Regions from separate parts of the Streptomyces sp. L500 genome, predicted to be linked through region 2. Evidence: riboswitches for the same ligand, from Rfam matches in the RefSeq annotation. Region 2 holds a riboswitch; the other holds the start of a gene.
What was found. Region 2 has a riboswitch for thiamine pyrophosphate ahead of ACX9I7_RS19130 (thiamine ABC transporter substrate-binding protein). Riboswitches for the same ligand answer to the same signal wherever they lie in the genome.
Positions count from the first base shown of each region.

Region 1 (9,198 bases), on a different contig from region 2:
GCCTTCAGGCGGGCCACGTCGGCGGCGTGGCCCTCCTTGCCGCCGGGCGTCTCGATCGTCAGCGGCACGCCCGCCGTCTCCGGGTGGAGGAACAGCTCGGCGAAGGGCTCGGCGCCGATGTGGCCGGAACCGATGTTCTCGTGGCGGTCCTTGTGGGCGCCGACGACGTCCTTCGAATCATTGGCGTGAATCAGCCCCAGCCGCCCCGGGCCGGTCACGGCGACCAGCTCGTCGAGCGTCCGCTTCATCCCGCCGGGCTCCGCGAGGTCGTGCCCGGCCGCGAAGAGGTGGCAGGTGTCGAGGCAGACGCCCAGCTTCGGATGGTGCTCCAGCGCCTCGAAGTACGGGCCGAGGTCCTCGACCAGGGAGCAGAGCGAGGAACCCTGCCCGGCCGTGGGCTCCAGCAGCAGCCGGGGGTCGTCGTCGTGGGTGAGCTCCGCCAGCAGCGGCAGCAGCCGCTCGTGGACCTGCGCCAGCGCCTGCCCGCGCGGCCGCCCGCCGGTCGCCGAGCCGGTGTGGACGACGACGCCGAGCGCGCCGATCTCCCGGCCCCGGCGCAGTGAGTGCCGCAGCGAGTCCACGGACTTCTCGACGGTGGCCTCGGTGTGCGAGCCGAAATTGATCAGATAGGGGGCGTGGACGTAGGCCGGTACGCCCTCGGCGGCGCAGGCCGCCCGGAACTCCTCGTCCTGCCGGGGGTCGCCGGGCGGGGTCGCCCAGCCGCGCGGGTTGGCGACGAAGACCTGGACGGCCTCGGCGGCCAGCTCCCGCGCGTAGGCCAGGCCGACCCTGGCGAGCCCGCCGGCGACGGGGACATGACCGCCGACGGGATTGCGCGCCGGGCCGGGCAGGAGGTCGTGGGTATCGCTCATGACGCTCAGAAACCGCTCTTCAGCTTGATGACGATGGTGTCGCCCTTGGCCGCCTGCGAGCCGCCCCGCACGGACTGGCTGTCGACGGAGTCCTGCGGGAAGAAGAACGGCCGGTCGACCTTCACCTGGAAGCCCGCGGCGGTCAGGATCTGCTTGGCGACGGCCTCGCTCTTCCCGGTGACGTCCGGGACCGTGACCATCTCCCTGCCCTTGGAGATCGTGAGGGTGACGGTGTCGCCCTGGGCGGCCTTCTCGCCCTGGCCCGGGGACTGCTGGGCCACCGCGCCCTGCGGCTTGTCGGAGTACACCTGCGCGTCCGCGACCTTGACGTCGAAACCGGCGTCCCGCAGCGTGGCGGTGGCGTCCGCCTGCGGCATGCCCGTCACGTTCGGCACGGGGATCTGCTTGCCCTTGCTGACGACGACGGCCACGGCAGTGTCGGGCCGCAGCTCGGTGCCCGGCCTGGGGTCGGTGGACAGGACCGCGTCCTTGGGGGTCTCGTCGCTGAACTGCCGGGTGACGTCCCCGACCGTCAGGCCCTGGCCCTGGATCTTCTTCTTCGCCTCGTCGAGGGACAGCCCGGCGACATTGGGCACCTCGGCCTTCTGCGGGCCGCGCGAGACGGTGATGGTGACCTTGCCGGTGTTGCGGATGCGCTCGCCCGGCTTGGGGTCGGTGGCGATGACGTGGCCGCGCTCGACGGTGTCGCTGAACGCCTGCTGCGTCTTCACGCCGAGCCCGGCCTTGTCCAGCTCGGCCGTCGCCTTGTCCTGCGTCATGTCCAGGACCGCCGGCACGGAAGTGAACTGGCCGGAGTTGATGTACCAGACGCCGGTGCCCGCCAGCACGGCCAGCAACGCGGCCGCGACCGCGAGGACCCAGCGCCGGGACAGCCCCGCCAGCGGCCCCCGGCGCGGGCCGGGAGCGGGCGGGTGGGCGTGCCCGTGCCCGTGCGCGTGTTCGGGGGTCGGCGGTGGGGGCGGCGGCGTCGCCGGGAGCTCCAGCCGGGTGGTGCGGTTGAGCGCGTCCTCCTGGGCGGGCAGTGGCGCGGCCGGGCGGGGGATCACGCTCGTACGGTCCTCGGAACCGGCCGGGGCGGGGGTCGCCGCCCTCGGCGGGACCAGGTCCAGCTGCTCGTCGGACAGGGCCGCGCGCGCCTGGCGGAGCTGCCCCAGCAGGCCGGCCGCGTCGGCCGGGCGCAGCCGCGGGTCCCGGGCCGTGGCCGAGGCCACCAGGGCGTCCAGCTCCGGCGCGAGCCCCGGGACGGCGGCCGACGGGGCCGGCACGTCCTCGTGGAGGTGCTGGTAGAGGACCTGCGCGGGCGTGCCGCCGCTGTGCGGCTTGGCGCCGGTCAGCATCTCGTACAGGACGACGCCGCACGCGTAGACGTCCGCGCGGGGATCGGCCGTGCCCTGCTCGATCTGCTCGGGTGCGAGGTACGACACCGTGCCCAGGACGGCACCGGTGCTGCTCGTGGTGTTGGTGTCCACCGTGCGGACGAGCCCGAAGTCGGCGACCTTGACCCGGCCGTCGTCGCCGATGAGCACGTTCTCCGGCTTCATGTCCCGGTGCACCAGCCCCGCGAGGTGGGCGGCGCCCAGGGCGGCCAGCACCGGCTCGGCGATGTCGAGCGCGGCACGCGGGCCCAGGGCGCCGCGCTCGCGCAGGATGTCGCGGAGGGTGCAGCCCGCGACGTACTCCATCGCCAGATAGACGTACGCGCCGTCCGTGCCTTGGTCGAAGACGCTCACCACGTTGGGGTGGTCGAGCCGGGCGACGGATTTGGCCTCGCGGATGAAGCGCTCCACGAAGGCGGCGTCCGCGGCGAGCGAGGGGTGCATCACCTTCAGGGCGAGCACCCGGTCGAGCCGGGTGTCCAGGGCGCGGTAGACGGTGGCCATGCCGCCCACGGCGACTCGCGCCTCGACGCGGTAGCGGCCGTCGAGCAGCTGGTCGACAAGGGGGTCGGGCAGGGTCGTATCCACGGCACACGAGTCTACGAGTCGTTGCGACTGCGGCGGGCCGGGGCCGGATCCCGGGGGGCGGGCCGCGTTTCCGGGTGCGGCCCGGTGGCCCGGTTTGTGCCCACCTGTTCCGCCCTGCGGAACGCCTGCCCACAAACCGGGGGGTCCTAGGGGGCGCAGCCCCCTAGGAAACGGTGAAAGGGCGGGACCGGGGCCGGCTCGCCGCAGGCGCACCCGCGTCACGCGAACGCGGGCCGCTCCGGGTCCAGCATCGCCAAGCCCTCCGCAGGAGACGACGCCTCCGCGAAGTGCCGCCGCGGGATGCGCCCCGCGCGGTGGGCCAGCCGGCCCGCCTCGACCGCGTGCCGCATCGCCTCCGCCATGAGCACCGGCTCCTGCGCCCGCGTCACCGCCGACGCCAGCATCACCGCCGCGCACCCCAGCTCCATGGCCAGCGCCGCGTCCGACGCGGTGCCCGCGCCCGCGTCGAGGATCACCGGGACGGTGGCGCGCTCGGTGATCAGCTGGAAGTTGTGGGGGTTGCGGATGCCCAGGCCCGAGCCGATGGGCGCGCCCAGCGGCATGATCGCCGCGCAGCCGACGTCCTCCAGCTTCCGGGCCAGGACGGGGTCGTCGTTGGTGTACGGCAGCACGGTGAAGCCGTCGTCGACGAGGATCTCCGCCGCGTCCAGGAGCTCGATCGGGTCGGGCAGCAGGGTGCGCTCGTCGGCGATCACCTCCAGCTTGACCCAGTCCGTGCCGAGCGCCTCCCGGGCCAGCCGGGCGGTGAGGACCGCCTCGCCCGCCGTGAAGCAGCCCGCCGTGTTCGGCAGCACCCGGATGCCGTGCTTCTCCAGGACGGAGAGCACGGACCCCCGTACCGTCGCGTCCAGCCGCCGCATGGCGACCGTCGTCAGCTCCGTGCCGGAGGCGATGAGGGCGCGTTCCAGGACGTCCAGGCTGGGGGCACCACCCGTGCCCATGATCAGCCGGGAGGTGAACGGGGTGTCCGCGATGGTGAGCAGATCGTCCGCCATCTGTACTGATCAGCCTCCCTGCACCGCGGTGAGCACCTCGACGCGGTCGCCCTCGCCGAGGGCGGTCGCCGGCCACTGGCCCCGGGGGACCACGGCCTCGTTGACGGCGGCGGCGACCCCGCCGCGCGCCGTGGTGAGCGTCGCCACGAGCCCGTCGAGCGTCGTCCCCGCCGGGACGGCGCGCCGCTCGCCGTTGACGCTGATGATGTGCGTGGTCATGCGGGCTGCTCCTGGAGTACGGGGGTGGTGAAGCGTCGGGGGGAGAACGGGCGGGCCTCCTCGGGCAGCCGGCCGGTGGTCAGCACCTCGGCCATCACGTCCCCGGTGACGGGGGTGAGGAGCACGCCGTTGCGGTGGTGGCCGGTGGCCGCGTACAGGCCCGGCAGGGCGGTCGGGCCCAGCAGCGGGGCGTTGTCGGGCGAGCCGGGGCGCAGCCCGGCGAGGGTCTCCACGAGCGGCAGCTCGGTGATGCCGGGCACCAGCTCGTGGGCGTCACGCAGCAACTCGTAGACGCCCCCGGCCGTCACGGTCGTGTCCCAGCCCAGTTCCTCGGTCGTCGCCCCGACGACCAGCTCGCCGTTCTCGCGCGGCACGAGGTAGACGTGCCCGCCGCGCACCACGGCCCGGACGGTCCGGGAGAGGAACGGCCCGTTCACGGCCGTGTACGACCCGGGCACGCTCAGCCGCAGGACCTGGCCCTTGACCGGGCGCACCGGCGGTACGACGTCCTCGGGCAGGCCCGCCAGCCGGCCGCTGAGGCTTCCGGCGGCCAGGACGGTCCGGCCGGCGGCCAGCCGGGTGCCGTCGGCGAGCAGCGCTCCCGTGGCCCGGTCGCCGGTCAGCAGCAGCCGTACCGCCTCCGAGCGGTGGAAAGCGACCCCCTCGCGCTCGCAGGCCACGAGCAGCGCCCGGGCGAGCCGCCGGGGGTCGGTCTGGTGGTCGCCGAGGGCGTGGAGCCCGCCGCGCACGCCCGGCGCGAGCATCGGCTCCAGCCGGCGGCACTCGCGCCCGGTCAGCCATTGCGACTCCAGGCCGCAGCGCTGCTGGAGGGCGTGGAGCTCCCGCAGATGGGCCCGGTCGTCGGCGTCCAGGGCGACCGCGAGCGTCCCGCAGGCGCGGTAGCCGGTGTCCTGGCCGCTGGCCTCCTCCAGCTCGGCCGTGAAGGCGGGGTAGCGCCGGGCGGAGGCCAGGTTGAGGGCGAGGAGGGTCTCCTCGCCGTAGTGGAGCTCGGTGACGGCGGCCAGCATCCCGGCGGCCACCCGGGCCGCGCCCCCGCCGGGCGCGGGGTCGGCCACGGCCACGCGCAGCCCCCGCTGGGCCGCGCGCCAGGCCGTGACCAGGCCGATCAGACCACCGCCGACCACCAGGACGTCGGGTGTCCGCGGGCCGGGGCCGAGATGGCGCGGGCGCGTGGGACGCGCCCTGGTTCGATGTGCCGGTGTTCGATCCCCAGGGGTTCGATGCGCGTGCATGGGCGTCCAGCCCCTCCCTTCGCCGGCATGACCCGGATCAGGTTCGTACGGTCGGAGGCCGTCCAGCCTCCCTCTCAGCCCGGTCCGCCCGGGCTCCCGCGAGTGCTTGCAGCTTGCCACCCTAGTACGGCCCGAGGACCGCCCGGAAGGGCGGCCGGGCCCGGCCGGCGGCCCGTACGGCCCACCGCGTCGCGACGCCGCCGTCATGACGTTGTGTCAGAGGTCTCCTCACGCGGTGCTCCGGCCTACCGGGGCGTCGGGCCTACAGTTGATCGTGTGAGCGAGGAGACGAACACCAGCAGTGACCGGCGCGTCGTGATCGTCGGCGCGGGCATGGCCGGGGTGCAGACCGCCATCGCCCTGCGCGAACAGGGCTGGCAGGGCGCGATCACCCTCCTGGGCGCCGAGCCCCACCAGCCCTACGACCGGCCGCCCCTGTCCAAGTCCGTGCTGCTCGGCAAGGCCGAGGGCTCCGCCTTCGCCGTGGACTTCGGCTCGCTCGGCATCGACCTGCGGCTCGGCCTCACGGCCACCGGTCTGCGCGCCGCCGAGCACGTCCTGGACACCGACGCGGGACCCCTCGGCTACGACGTCCTGGTCGTCGCCACCGGCGCCGAGCCCATCGGCCTGCCCGGCGCCGGGGACCTGCCCGGCGTCCACGTCCTGCGCACCGTCGACGACGCCGAGCGGCTGCGCCCCGTCCTCACCCGGCAGCAGGACATCGTCGCCGTCGGGGCGGGCTGGATCGGCGCCGAGTTCGCCACCGCCGCCCGCGAGGCGGGCTGCCGGGTGACGGTCGTCGAGGCCGCCGACCGGCCGCTCGCGGGCGCCATGCCCGCCGAGGTCGCCGCCCACATGGTCGACTGGTACGCCCACAGCGGCGCCCGGCTGCTGACCGGCGCCCGGGTCACGGCCGTCGAGCCCGGCGCGGTCGTCCTCGACGACGGCACCCGGCTGCCCGCCGACGCGGTCGTCGTCGGCATCGGGGCGCGCCCCGCCACGGGCTGGCTCGCGGGCTCGGGCGCCGAACTGGCGGCGGACCGCTCCGTCGTCACCGACGACCGCCTGCGCACCTCGCTGCCGGACGTCTACGCGGTCGGCGACTGCGCCTCCTTCCCCTCGGCCCGCTACGGCGAACGGCTGCTCGTCCACCACTGGGACAACGCCCTCCAGGGCCCCCGGACCGTCGCCGAGAACATCGTCCACGGCCCCGAGGAGGGCTCGGTCTACGACCCCGTGCCGTACTTCTGGTCCGAGCAGTTCGGCCGGTTCGTGCAGTACGCGGGGCACCACGCCTCCGCCGACGAGCTGGTCTGGCGCGGCAACCCCGCCGGTGCGGCCTGGACGGTGTGCTGGCTGCGCTCGGGCGTGCTGGTGGCCCTGTTGGCCGTGGGGCGGCCGCGCGATCTGGCCCAGGGGCGCAAGCTCATCGAGAAGGGCGCGGTCCTCGACCGGACCAGGGCGGCGGACGCGTCCGTCCCGCTGAAGGCCGCCGTGGTCTGACGGGACCGGAGGGGCCGGTGGGGTGGCCGGGGCCCGGCTCGGGTCAACCCGGCTACCGACTGTCAGTCCCGGATGGCAGGCTTGTCCCGTGACCGAGATTGACGTGAAGATCGATGCGCTCGTACCCGCCTGGCTCAACCTCCCCGACATCGCGGAGATGATGGGCGTCGAGGTGACGCGTGTCCGGCAGCTGGTCAAGGAGGGCCAGCTGATCGCCGTGCGCCGTGGCGAGAACCGTGTGCTCATGGTGCCCGCCGCTTTCATCAGCGAGGGCAAGGTCGTCAAGGGCCTGGCCGGGACCCTGACGCTGCTGCGTGACGACGGCTTCAGCGATGAAGAGATGCTGGAGTGGCTGTTCACCGCCGACCCGACCCTGCCCGGCACCCCCGCGCAGGCGCTGAGCGAGAATCGCGGCACGGAGGTGAAGCGCCGCGCCCAGGCGCTCGCCGTCTGAGCCGTACGTAGCACCGCCAGCACCATCCGCACCGCCTGAGAACCACCGTCCGGTGTGCGGGCCCGAGGCCCCGGCCCGCGCCCGCACACCGCCCACCCGGGGGAGATGCACCCATGTCCGTCACCGCGCGCGAGCGGCTCGCCGAGGCCCGGCTGTACCTGTGCACCGACGCGCGCAAGCGCCAGGGTGATCTGCCGGAGTTCCTCGACGCGGTCCTCTCCTCCGGAGTGGACGTCGTCCAGCTCCGCGACAAGGGCATGGAGGCCGGGGAGGAGCTGGAGCACCTCGCCGTCCTCGCCGAGGCCGCCCGCCGCCACGGCAGGCTCCTCGCGGTCAACGACCGCGCCGACGTCGCCCACGCCGCCGCCTCCGACGTCCTCCACCTGGGCCAGGGCGATCTGCCCGTGCCCGCCGCCCGGGCGATCCTCGGCGACGAGATCCTCATCGGCCGCTCGACGCACGCCGAGGCCGAGGTGGCCGCCGCCGTCGCCGAGCCCGGCGTGGACTACTTCTGCACCGGCCCCTGCTGGCCCACCCCCACCAAGCCCGGCCGCCACGCCCCCGGCCTCGACCTCGTCCGCTACGCGGCCTCCCTCGCGCCCGCCCGGCCCTGGTTCGCCATCGGCGGCATCGACGCGGGCAACCTGGAGCAGGTGCTGGAGGCGGGTGCGCGCCGTGTGGTCGTGGTCCGCGCGATCACCGAGGCGGACGACCCCGGCGAGGCCGCCGCCCAGCTCGCCAAGCGCGTCCGCGCCTACGACGCGTGACCGCCGCTGTCCAAGGAGTGGGACGGATCATGGGCATCCGCCGGATCAAACGGGCATAACGCCATTCTTGGTTGGGGTGCCCGGCGCGCCGCTGGTTAACTTGCCGGTATGGCCCTTGGCACTGCCTCCACCAGGACGGACCACGCGCGCACCGTCCGTGAGCTGCTCGCCTCCGGAGAGCGCTCGTACTCGTTCGAGTTCGCCGCCCCCAGGACGGAGAAGGGCGAACGGACCCTGTGGGACGCCATCCGGCGGATCGAAGCCGTCGCCCCCACGTTCGTCTCCGTGACCTACGGCGCCGGCGGCTCCTCCCGCGAGGGCACGGTCCGCGCCACCGAACGCATCGCCACCGACACCACGCTGACCCCCGTCGCCCACCTCACGGCCGTCAACCACTCGGTCGCCGAACTGCGCAACGTCATCGGGCAGTACGCCGACGTGGGCATCCGCAACATGCTCGCGCTGCGCGGCGACCCGCCCGGCGACCCCATGGGCGAGTGGGTGCGCCACCCCGAGGGTGTCCGGTACGCCGCCGAGCTCGTCAGCCTCATCAAGGAGTCCGGCGACTTCTGCGTGGGCGTCGCCGCCTTCCCCGAGATGCACCCGCGCTCCACGGAATGGGAGTCGGACATCCGGCACTTCGTGGACAAGTGCCGGGCGGGCGCCGACTTCGCCATCACCCAGATGTTCTTCCACCCGGAGGACTATCTGCGGCTGCGCGACCGGGTCGCGGCGGCCGGCTGCGACACCCCGATCATCCCCGAAATCATGCCGGTCACCAACGTGCGGCAGATCGAACGGTTCGCACAGCTCAGCAACGCGGCGTTCCCCTCGGAGCTCGCTGAACGGATCCTCGCGGTCAAGGACGACACGGCCGCTGTACGCTCAATCGGGATCGAGTACGCGACGGACCTGTGTGCTCGGTTGATGGCCGAGGAGATTCCCGGGTTGCATTTCATTACCCTGAACCACTCCACGGCCACGTTGGAGATCTACCAGAACCTGGGACTGCACCAGCGGTCCTGACGGCCGGCCGGCGACGGCGGCCGTACGAGAGGGGCGTTGGATGGGCTGGACGGTCCTCTACATCGCGTTCGGCGTCGTCGCGCTCTGGCTGCTCGCCGAGGTG
Region 1 is NZ_JBTOLC010000005.1:142,828-152,025, forward strand. Features, by position in the region: gene ACX9I7_RS08245 (deoxyribonuclease IV) at 1-872, opposite strand, end outside; gene pknB (Stk1 family PASTA domain-containing Ser/Thr kinase) at 878-2,857, opposite strand; gene ACX9I7_RS08255 (thiazole synthase) at 3,076-3,873, opposite strand; gene thiS (sulfur carrier protein ThiS) at 3,883-4,092, opposite strand; gene thiO (glycine oxidase ThiO) at 4,089-5,237, opposite strand; TPP riboswitch at 5,343-5,455, opposite strand; gene ACX9I7_RS08270 (NAD(P)/FAD-dependent oxidoreductase) at 5,679-6,848, shown strand; gene ACX9I7_RS08275 (Rv2175c family DNA-binding protein) at 6,937-7,302, shown strand; gene thiE (thiamine phosphate synthase) at 7,416-8,069, shown strand; gene metF (methylenetetrahydrofolate reductase [NAD(P)H]) at 8,178-9,095, shown strand; gene ACX9I7_RS08290 (hypothetical protein) at 9,136-9,198, shown strand, end outside.
Region 1: another riboswitch for thiamine pyrophosphate. It lies ahead of thiO (glycine oxidase ThiO); the one in region 2 lies ahead of ACX9I7_RS19130 (thiamine ABC transporter substrate-binding protein).

Region 2 (9,198 bases):
GATGTCGATCGGAGTCGTCTGCTCCGCCCTGGTGCTGCTGGCGACCGCCGCCGGCCACGAGGGCAACGGCGACGCCGCGCGCTCCACCCACTGGTGGCTGCTGATCATCTCGGTCGTCCTGATGGGCGGCGGCTGGACCGCCGTCCACTTCCTCGGCTCCCGGGCCGCGATCCTCGCCGGCCTGCTCTCCGGCCTCGGCTTCGGCGCGATCGGCGTGGGCGTCCGCATCCTCGACGGCATCGACCCCTTCGACCTGCCCACCCTCCTCGCCGACCCGGCCCTCTACGCCATCCTCATCTCCGGCTCCGTCGGCATGTACCTCCACACCGTCGCCCTCCAGATCGGCTCCGTGAACGGCGCCACGGCCGCCCTCGTCGTCGGCGAGACGGTCCTCCCCGGCATCATCGGCGTCCTCTGGCTGGGCGACGCGTCCCGCGAGGGCTTCGCGTGGATGGCCGTCCTCGGCTTCCTCCTGGCCGTGGCGGGCGCGGTGGCGGTGGCCTGGTTCGGCGAACCGGACAGCCACGGGGCGACGGCGCCGCAGACGGCGGAGAAGGAACCGACAGCTGTATAGCCAACGCCGGACGGGCTGATTTCAGCCCGTCCGGCGTTTGAGGACCGGGGTCCGGGGCGGAGCCCCGGTGACGGGAAGGGGCGGGTCAGGGGAGAACAACGACCTCGTCCGCCACGAAGGCGGCACCCACACGGTCGCCCACCCCCGGCGCCCCACCGAGCGGGCACGCCGCCTCGAGCTCGGGACCGTCGGCAGGCCGGAGCCGCACCACGACGTGGTCCCCCCGGAACGTCCGGGAAACCACCTCGCACGCCAGCCCGTCCGAAACGGGCACCAGCCGAACACCCCCCGGCCGCACCAGCACCGCGCACTCCCCCGGCTCCGTCCCCGACGGCACGGGCAGCACACCCCACACCGTCTCCGCCCGCTCTCCCGTCACCGTCGCCGGCACGACGTTGTCGAAGCCCAGGAACCGGGCCACGAACTCCGACGCCGGCCGCCGCCAGACCTCCATCGGCGTGCCCACCTGCGCGATCCGCCCGTCGCGCATCACCACCACCCGGTCGGCGAGCGCGAACGCCTCGCCCTGGTCGTGGGTGACGGCCAGGACGGTCGTCCCCAGCCGCCCGAACAGCCCGCGGAGCTCCTCCACGAGCCGCTCGCGCAGGCCCCGGTCGAGCTGCCCCAGCGGCTCGTCGAGCATCAGCAGCCGAGGCTCGGGGGCCAGCGCCCGCGCCAGCGCGACGCGCTGCTGCTCACCGCCCGACAGCGCCCCCACGGCCCGCTTCTGCGCGCCCGGCAGCCCCACCAGGTCGAGCAGCTCGGTCACCCGGCGCTCGGTCTCGGCCCGCCCGGTCCCCCGGACGCGCAGCCCGAAGGAGACGTTCCCGGCGACGTCCCGCTGGGGGAAGAGCTGGTGGTCCTGGAACATCAGGCCCACCCCGCGCCGGTGCGGGGGCACCCCGCCCTGGTCGCGCCCGCCGAGCAGCACCCGCCCGGCGTGGGCCGGCTGGAGGCCGGCCACCACGCGCAGCAGCGTCGACTTGCCGCTGCCGCTCGGGCCGAGCACGCACACGGTCTCGTGGTCGGCGACGTCGAGGTCGACCGCGTCCAGCACCGCGCGCCCGCCGAAGCGGACGGTCACGCCTTCGAGGCGAAGCATCAGAACTCTCCCGTACGGTCGGTGCGCACACGCTCCAGCACCAGCAGCGCCGCCGCGCACACCAGCATCAGGATCGTGCTGAGGGCCATCGCCTGGCCGTAGTTGAGTTCGCCGGGGCGGCCCAGCAGCCGGGCCACGGCCACCGGCAGGGTGGGGTTGTCGGGGCGGGCGATGAAGACGGTCGCGCCGAACTCGCCCAGCGACACCGCGAACGCGAAGCCCGCCGCGATGCCCAGGGCCCGGCCCACCAGCGGCAGGTCCACTTCCCGCCAGGCCCGCAGCGGGGAGGCGCCGAGCACCGCGGCCGCCTCCCGCAGCCGGGTGTCCACCGCGCGCAGCACGGGCAGCACGGTGCGGACGACGAAGGGCACGCCCACCAGCGCCTGGGCCAGCGGCACCAGGATCCACGAGGTGCGCAGGTCCAGCGGCGGCTCGTCCAGGGCGATCAGGAAGCCGAAGCCGACGGTCACGGCGGAGGTGCCCAGCGGCAGCATCAGCAGGGCGTCGAAGCCGCGGACGAGCCGGCCCTCGCGCCGGGTGAGGGCCGCCGCCGCGAGGCCGCCGACGACGACCGCGATGGCGGTGGCGGCGAGCGCGTACGTGAGCGAGTTGCCGATGGTGTCGAGCGCGGCGACGGTGAACGTGCCGCCGCCCGCGCCCGCCGAGGCGAGGGCGCGGTAGGAGGCGAGGCCGTAGCCGTCGGGGCCCTCGAAGGAGCGCAGGACGAGGACGGCGAGCGGCAGCACCACCAGCAGCGCGACGACGGCGAGGACGGACGCCAGCAGCGCCCACTGGCCGGCGCCGCGCGGGCGGCGGGCGGTGCGGGAGGCGTCCACGAGCCGCAGCGTCGCCTCACGGCGCCGTACGGTCCGGGCGTGGACGGCCAGCAGCGCGGCCACGACGACGAACTGGAGCAGGGTGAGGACGGCGGCCGTGGGCAGGTCGAGGAGCTGCGCCGTCCGCTGGTAGATCTCCACCTCCAGCGTGGCGTAGCGGGGTCCGCCGAGGATCTGGACGACGCCGAAGGAGGTGAAGGTGAAGAGGAAGACCATGAGGGCGGCGGCGGCCACGGCGGGGCCGAGCGCGGGCAGGGTCACCCGGCGCCAGGCGGCGAGGCGGCCGGCGCCGAGGACGCGGGCCGCCTCCTCCTGGCGGGGGTCGAGCTGGGCCCACAGCCCGCCGACGGTGCGGACGACCACGGCGTAGTTGAAGAAGACGTGGGCGAGGAGGATCGCCCAGATCGTGGTGTCCAGGCGGACGCCCCACAGCTCGTCCAGCAGCCCGCCCCGGCCCACGAGTGCCAGGAACGCCGAGCCGGCGACGACGGTCGGCAGCACGAACGGGACCGTGACGACGGCTCTGAGCAGCCGTTTGCCGGGGAAGTCGAGGCGTGCGAAGACGTAGGCGCCGGGGAGGGCGAGCAGGAGGGTCAGGGCGGTGGAGGCGGCCGCCTGCCAGAGCGTGAACCACAGGACGTCGCGGATGCCGGGGTCGGTGAGCACCTCGCCCACGCGGGCGAGCTGCCACCGGCCGCCGTCCGTGAGGCCGCGGGTGACGATCGAGGCGACGGGGTAGGCGAAGAAGACGCCGAAGAAGGCGAGCGGCACGGCCATCAGGCCGAGCCGCGTCGCCGCCCGGCGGGCGCCCGGCGCCCTCCCGGCGGCCTGCCTTCCGGCGGGCGCGCCGGTCACGTCGGGCGCGCCGGCCGTCCCGGCTTCGGTTACTTCAGGACGAGCGAGGACCATTCCTTGACCCACTGGTCGCGGTTCTTGGCGATCTTCTCCGGGGCGAGCGTCTGCGGGTCGGTGACCTGCGCGCCGTACCGGGTGAAGACCTCGGGCAGCTTGGCGTCCTGGCTGACCGGCTTGACGTACATCTGGAGGGGCATGTCCTCCTGGAACGTCCTGCTCAGCATGAAGTCGACGAGGGCCTTGCCGCCCTCGGTGTTCTTCGCGCCCTTGAGGAGGCCGGCGAACTCGGTCTGCCGGAAGCAGGTGCCGGTCGCGACGCCGGTCGGGCCCTCCTTCGGCAGCGGCTTGGCGCCGACGACCTCGGCGGGCGGGCTGGAGGCGTAGGAGACGACGAGGGGCTTGTCGCCCTTGGCCTTCTTCCCGCCGGCGGAGCCGGAGAAGCGCTCGTTGTAGGCCTGCTCCCAGCCGTCGACGACCTCGACGCCGTTGGCCTTGAGCTTGCTCCAGTAGTCCTTCCAGCCGTCGTCGCCGTACTTGGCGGCGGTGGCGAGCTGGAAGGCGAGGCCGGGCGAGGAGGTGGCGGCGTTCTCGGTGACGAGGAGGCCCTTGTACTCCGGCTTGATCAGGTCGTCGAACGTCTTCGGCGGGTCCAGTTTGTGGTCGGCGAAGTACGCGCGGTCGTAGTTGACGCAGATCTCGCCGGTGTCGACGGGCGTGACGCGGTGCTGGGCGGCGTCGGCCTGGAACTCCTTGGGGACCCGGTCCAGGCCCTTGGCTTCGTAGGGGGTGAAGATGCCGTTGTCGAGGGCCCGGGAGAGCAGGGTGTTGTCGACGCCGAAGAAGACGTCGCCCTGCGGGTGGCTCTTGGAGAGGATCGCCTGGTTGACGGCCTGACCGGCGTCGCCGCCCTTGACGACCTTGACCTTGTAGCCGGTCTGCCGGGTGAACTCCTGGAGCACGGAGTCCGAGGCGACGAACGAGTCGTGGGAGACGAGGGTGACGGTCTTGCCGCCCGACGCCTCACCGCCCTTGTCGCCGGAGCCGCCGCAGGCGGCGAGCGCCGGAAGGCCGAGGGTGGCGACGGCCGTCGCCACGACGGCACGCCGAAGGCTGGTGTTCATGGTGGTGCTGACTCCCTACGCCGGTACTAACCGGATCAGGTCCGAGGGTCTGCGGGCCGTGCCGCACTCTCAGCGCCCTGGGCGCTCCCCTGTCGGATTGTTCATTTGTACGAAAGGCACCGTATCAGTGCCGACCGGTCTCCCCGGCCGGCACTGACACGGCTCAGCGCTCGGTGGCGGCCAGCTGGCCGCAGGCGCCGTCGATCTCCTGGCCGCGGGTGTCCCGTACGGTCACGGGCACGCCGTGGGCGGCGATGGCCTGGACGAAGGCGCGCTCGTCCTCCGGGCGGGACGCCGTCCACTTGGAGCCGGGGGTGGGGTTGAGCGGGATCAGGTTGACGTGCACCCGCTTGCCCTTGAGGAGCCGGCCGAGCAGGTCGCCGCGCCAGGCCTGGTCGTTGATGTCGCGGATCAGGGCGTACTCGATGGAGATCCGGCGGCCGGACTTCTCCGCGTACTCCCAGGCGGCGTCGAGGACCTCGCGGACCTTCCAGCGGGTGTTGACCGGCACCAGGGTGTCGCGCAGCTCGTCGTCGGGCGCGTGGAGCGAGACCGCGAGACGGCACTTGAAGCCCTCGTCGGCGAACCGGTGCATGGCCGGGACCAGGCCGACCGTGGAGACGGTGATGCCGCGCTGGGACAGGCCCAGGCCGTCCGGCTCGGGGTCGGTCAGCCGGCGGATGGCGCCGACGACGCGCTTGTAGTTGGCCAGCGGCTCGCCCATGCCCATGAAGACGATGTTGGACAGCCGCGCCGGGCCGCCGGGCACCTCGCCGTCGCGCAGGGCGCGCATGCCGTCGACGATCTGGTGGACGATCTCGGCGGTGGACAGGTTGCGGTCCAGCCCGGCCTGGCCGGTGGCGCAGAACGGGCAGTTCATGCCGCAGCCCGCCTGGGAGCTGATGCACATGGTGACCCGGTCCGGGTAGCGCATCAGGACGGACTCGACGAGCTTGCCGTCGTGCAGCCGCCAGAGGGTCTTGCGGGTGGTGTCGTCGTCGCACGAGATGTGCCGCACCACGCTCATCAGGTCCGGCAGCAGCTCATCGGCGAGCTTCTCGCGGGCCGCCGCCGGGATGTCCGTCCACTGCGCCGGGTCGTGGGCGTAGCGGGCGAAGTAGTGCTGGGACAGCTGCTTGGCGCGGAACGGCTTCTCGCCGATCGCGGCGACGGCCTCGCGGCGCTCGGCGGGGCTGAGGTCGGCGAGGTGCCGCGGGGGCAGCTTGGCTCCGCGGGGGGCGACGAAAGTGAGTTCTCCGGGTGCAGGCATGGTCCCACCAGTGTCGCAGACATACGGAGGGGGCCCGCCGTCCTGTGGACGACGGACCCCTCACGTATCGAACACCTTCCGAAAAGCCCAGGTCAGGGCCGTTCGGCATCAGGAGCCGACGAAGGCCACCATCAGCAGCCACACCACCGGCGCGGTCGGCAGCAGCGAGTCCAGCCGGTCCATGATCCCGCCGTGGCCGGGGAGCAGGGCGCCCATGTCCTTGATCCCCAGATCCCGCTTGATCATGGATTCGCCGAGGTCGCCGAGCGTGGCGCTGACCGCCACCGCGAGGCCCAGCAGCAGGCCCTGCCACCACACCCCGTCGTCGATCAGCAGCTGCATGCACAGCGCGCCCGCCACCATCGCGAACAGCACCGCGCCGATCAGGCCCTCGCGGGTCTTGCCGGGGCTGATGCGCGGCGCGAGCTTGTGCCGCCCGAACCGCCAGCCCACCGCGTACGCCCCGGTGTCGCTGACGACCGTCAGGATCAGGAACGTCAGCACCCGCCAGGCACCGTCGTCGGCGGCCAGTATCAGCGCCACGAACGTGGCGAGGAAGGGCACGTAGAACGCCGCGAAGATGCCGGCCGTGACGTCCTTGAGGTAGTCGTCCGGCGGCTCCGTCATCCGCCAGACGAGCACGGCGAGCGCGGTGAAGGCCATGGCCACCCACGCGCCCTCGGCGCCGTTGACGTAACCGGCGACGATCATGGCGGCGCCGCCGATGGCCAGCGGCACCAAGGGGGCCTTGATGTTCTTCCGCTCGGCGAGGCGGGAGGTCAGCTCCCACAGCCCGACCACCACGGCGATCACGATCACGCCGAGGAAGACGGGCTTGTAGACGAACAGGGAGGCGAGGATCACCGCACCGAGGCCGACCCCCACCCCTATCGCGGCACGCAGATCGCGACCCGCGCTCTTCTTCGCCGGAGGCCCCTGTGGGGCGGCGGGCTCCTGCGGCCGGATGTCGGGCTCCTGTTCATCGCGGAACAGGGGGCCACCGATGTGGGCGGCCCCCTGGTCACGGTCGGCTCCGTCGTCCTGGTATCCGCCTGATCCGGGCACAATGGGCATGGGCCGAGTCTGCGCCGCGTCACCCGCGACGTGCAGAGGACCCGCCGAGAGGGGCACCTCCCGGCCGTAGCCGGGGCTGGTTCCCTGGCCGGTGGACCCCCAGTGACCGGCGCGTGGCGGGGCTCCCCAGGATGCGTCGTTCATCAGACCTCGAGCAGCTCGGCTTCCTTGTGCTTGAGCAGCTCGTCCACCTGCGCGACGTACTTCGCGGTGGTGTCGTCGAGCTCCTTCTCCGCGCGGCGGACGTCGTCCTCGCCGGACTCCTTGTCCTTGACCAGCTTGTCCAGGGCGTCCTTGGCCTTGCGGCGGATGGAGCGGATCGAGACCTTGGCGTCCTCCGCCTTGGTCTTGGCGACCTTGACGAACTCGCGGCGGCGCTGCTCGGTCAGCTCGGGGAACGTCACCCGGATGATGCTGCCGTCGTTGCTCGGGTTGACGCCCAGGTCCGAGTCGCGGATGGCCTGCTCGATGTTGCGCAGCGCGCTCTTGTCGAACGGGGTGACCACGGCCATGCGCGGCTCGGGCACCGAGAACGACGCCAGCTGATTGATGGGCGTCAGCGCGCCGTAGTAGTCGGCCACGATCTTGTTGAACATCGCCGGGTGCGCACGCCCGGTGCGGATCGCCGCGAAGTCCTCCTTGGCGACCACAACGGCCTTCTCCATCTTCTCCTCGGCCTCGAGGAGGATCTCTTCGATCACCACTTGCTCCTGGTGTTATCAGTAAGCAGAGCCTCGCCCCTGCGCGCGTCTTCTCCTGCACGGTGTCCGACCGGGCAGGCGGTTGTCCATCCCCGTGCCGAGGTCTTCCCCCGGCGCGGTGTTGCCGTCCGTCGCGGGGGCGGCCGATTCCTCGGCCGCCCCCGCGACGGACGGCGTACGGGCTCGTCAGTCCCGCGTGCCCTGGTCGCTCACGAGCGTGCCGATCTTCTCACCCTTGACCGCACGGGCGATGTTGCCCGCCGCGAGCAGCTCGAAGACGAGGATCGGCAGCTTGTTGTCCATGCACAGGCTGATCGCGGTGGCGTCGGCGACCTTGAGGCCGCGGGCCAGCACCTCGCCGTACTCGAGGGCGTCGAACTTCACCGCGTCGGGGTTCTTCTTGGGGTCGGAGTCGTAGACCCCGTCGACGCCGTTCTTGCCCATGAGGATCGCCTCGGCGTGGATCTCCAGGGCGCGCTGGGCGGCGGTGGTGTCGGTGGAGAAGTAGGGCATGCCCATGCCCGCGCCGAAGATCACGACGCGGCCCTTCTCCAGGTGGCGCACGGCGCGCAGCGGGATGAACGGCTCGGCGACCTGGCCCATGGTGATACCGGTCTGGACCCGGGTCTCGACGCCTTCCTTGGCCAGGAAGTCCTGGAGGGCGAGGCTGTTCATCACGGTGCCGAGCATGCCCATGTAGTCCGAGCGGGCGCGGTCCATGCCGCGCTGCTGGAGCTCGGCGCCGCGGAAGAAGTTCCCGCCGCCGATGACCACGGCGATCTCGTAGCCCTCGCGGACCACGGCCGCGATCTCGCGGGCGATGGCGTGCACGACATCGGGGTCGACGCCGAGTCCACCGCCGCCGGCGAAGGCCTCACCTGACAGTTTCAGCAGGAACCGACGGCGATTGCCCTGGTCGGTGCCGGTGTCACCGGCGGCCTGCGTGGCGTCCGCGCCCTGATTCATTGGAGTTCTCCTCGTGCACATACGAAGAAGGCCACTGCCGGATGGATCCTTTCGGTTCCCTCTGCGGCAATGGCCTCCTCGTCACATCAGCGGCCGGCCCGTGAGCGGCCGACTGCGTACGACCCTAGCGGGTCGCGGGTCATTCGCTGCCCTGCGGACGGCTCAGGCGCCGACGCGGATGCGGGCGAAGCGCTTCAGCGTGACGCCGGCCTCGTCCAGGACCTTCTGGACGGTCTTCTTGTTGTCCTTGGCGAAGGGCTGGTCCAGCAGGACCTGCTCCTTGAAGAAGCCGGTGACGCGACCCTCGACGATCTTCGGCAGGGCGGCCTCGGGCTTGCCCTCCTCGCGAGCGGTGGCCTCGGCGACGCGGCGCTCGTTCTCCACGGTCTCGGCCGGGATGGCGTCACGGGTGAGGAACTTCGGCGCGAAGGCGGCGATGTGCTGCGCGACGTCCTTGGCGACCTCGGCGTTGTCCTTGTCCAGCTCGACCAGGACACCGACCTGCGGGGGCAGGTCAGCGGCGGTGCGGTGCATGTAGGCGTAGACCTTGCCGTCGGCGAAGTGCGCGAAGCGGTCCACGACGATCTTCTCGCCGAGGGTGGCGTTGGCCTCGTCCACGAACGCCTGGACGGTCTTGCCGGCCTCGATCTCGGAGGCCATGAGGGCCTCGACGTCGGCCGGGGCGGCCTTGGCGATGTG
Region 2 is NZ_JBTOLC010000019.1:62,373-71,570, reverse strand. Features, by position in the region: gene ACX9I7_RS19145 (hypothetical protein) at 1-574, shown strand, start outside; gene ACX9I7_RS19140 (ABC transporter ATP-binding protein) at 660-1,676, opposite strand; gene ACX9I7_RS19135 (ABC transporter permease) at 1,676-3,289, opposite strand; gene ACX9I7_RS19130 (thiamine ABC transporter substrate-binding protein) at 3,397-4,488, opposite strand; TPP riboswitch at 4,484-4,589, opposite strand; gene rlmN (23S rRNA (adenine(2503)-C(2))-methyltransferase RlmN) at 4,652-5,758, opposite strand; gene ACX9I7_RS19120 (phosphatidate cytidylyltransferase) at 5,867-6,976, opposite strand; gene frr (ribosome recycling factor) at 6,976-7,533, opposite strand; gene pyrH (UMP kinase) at 7,720-8,499, opposite strand; gene tsf (translation elongation factor Ts) at 8,662-9,198, opposite strand, start outside.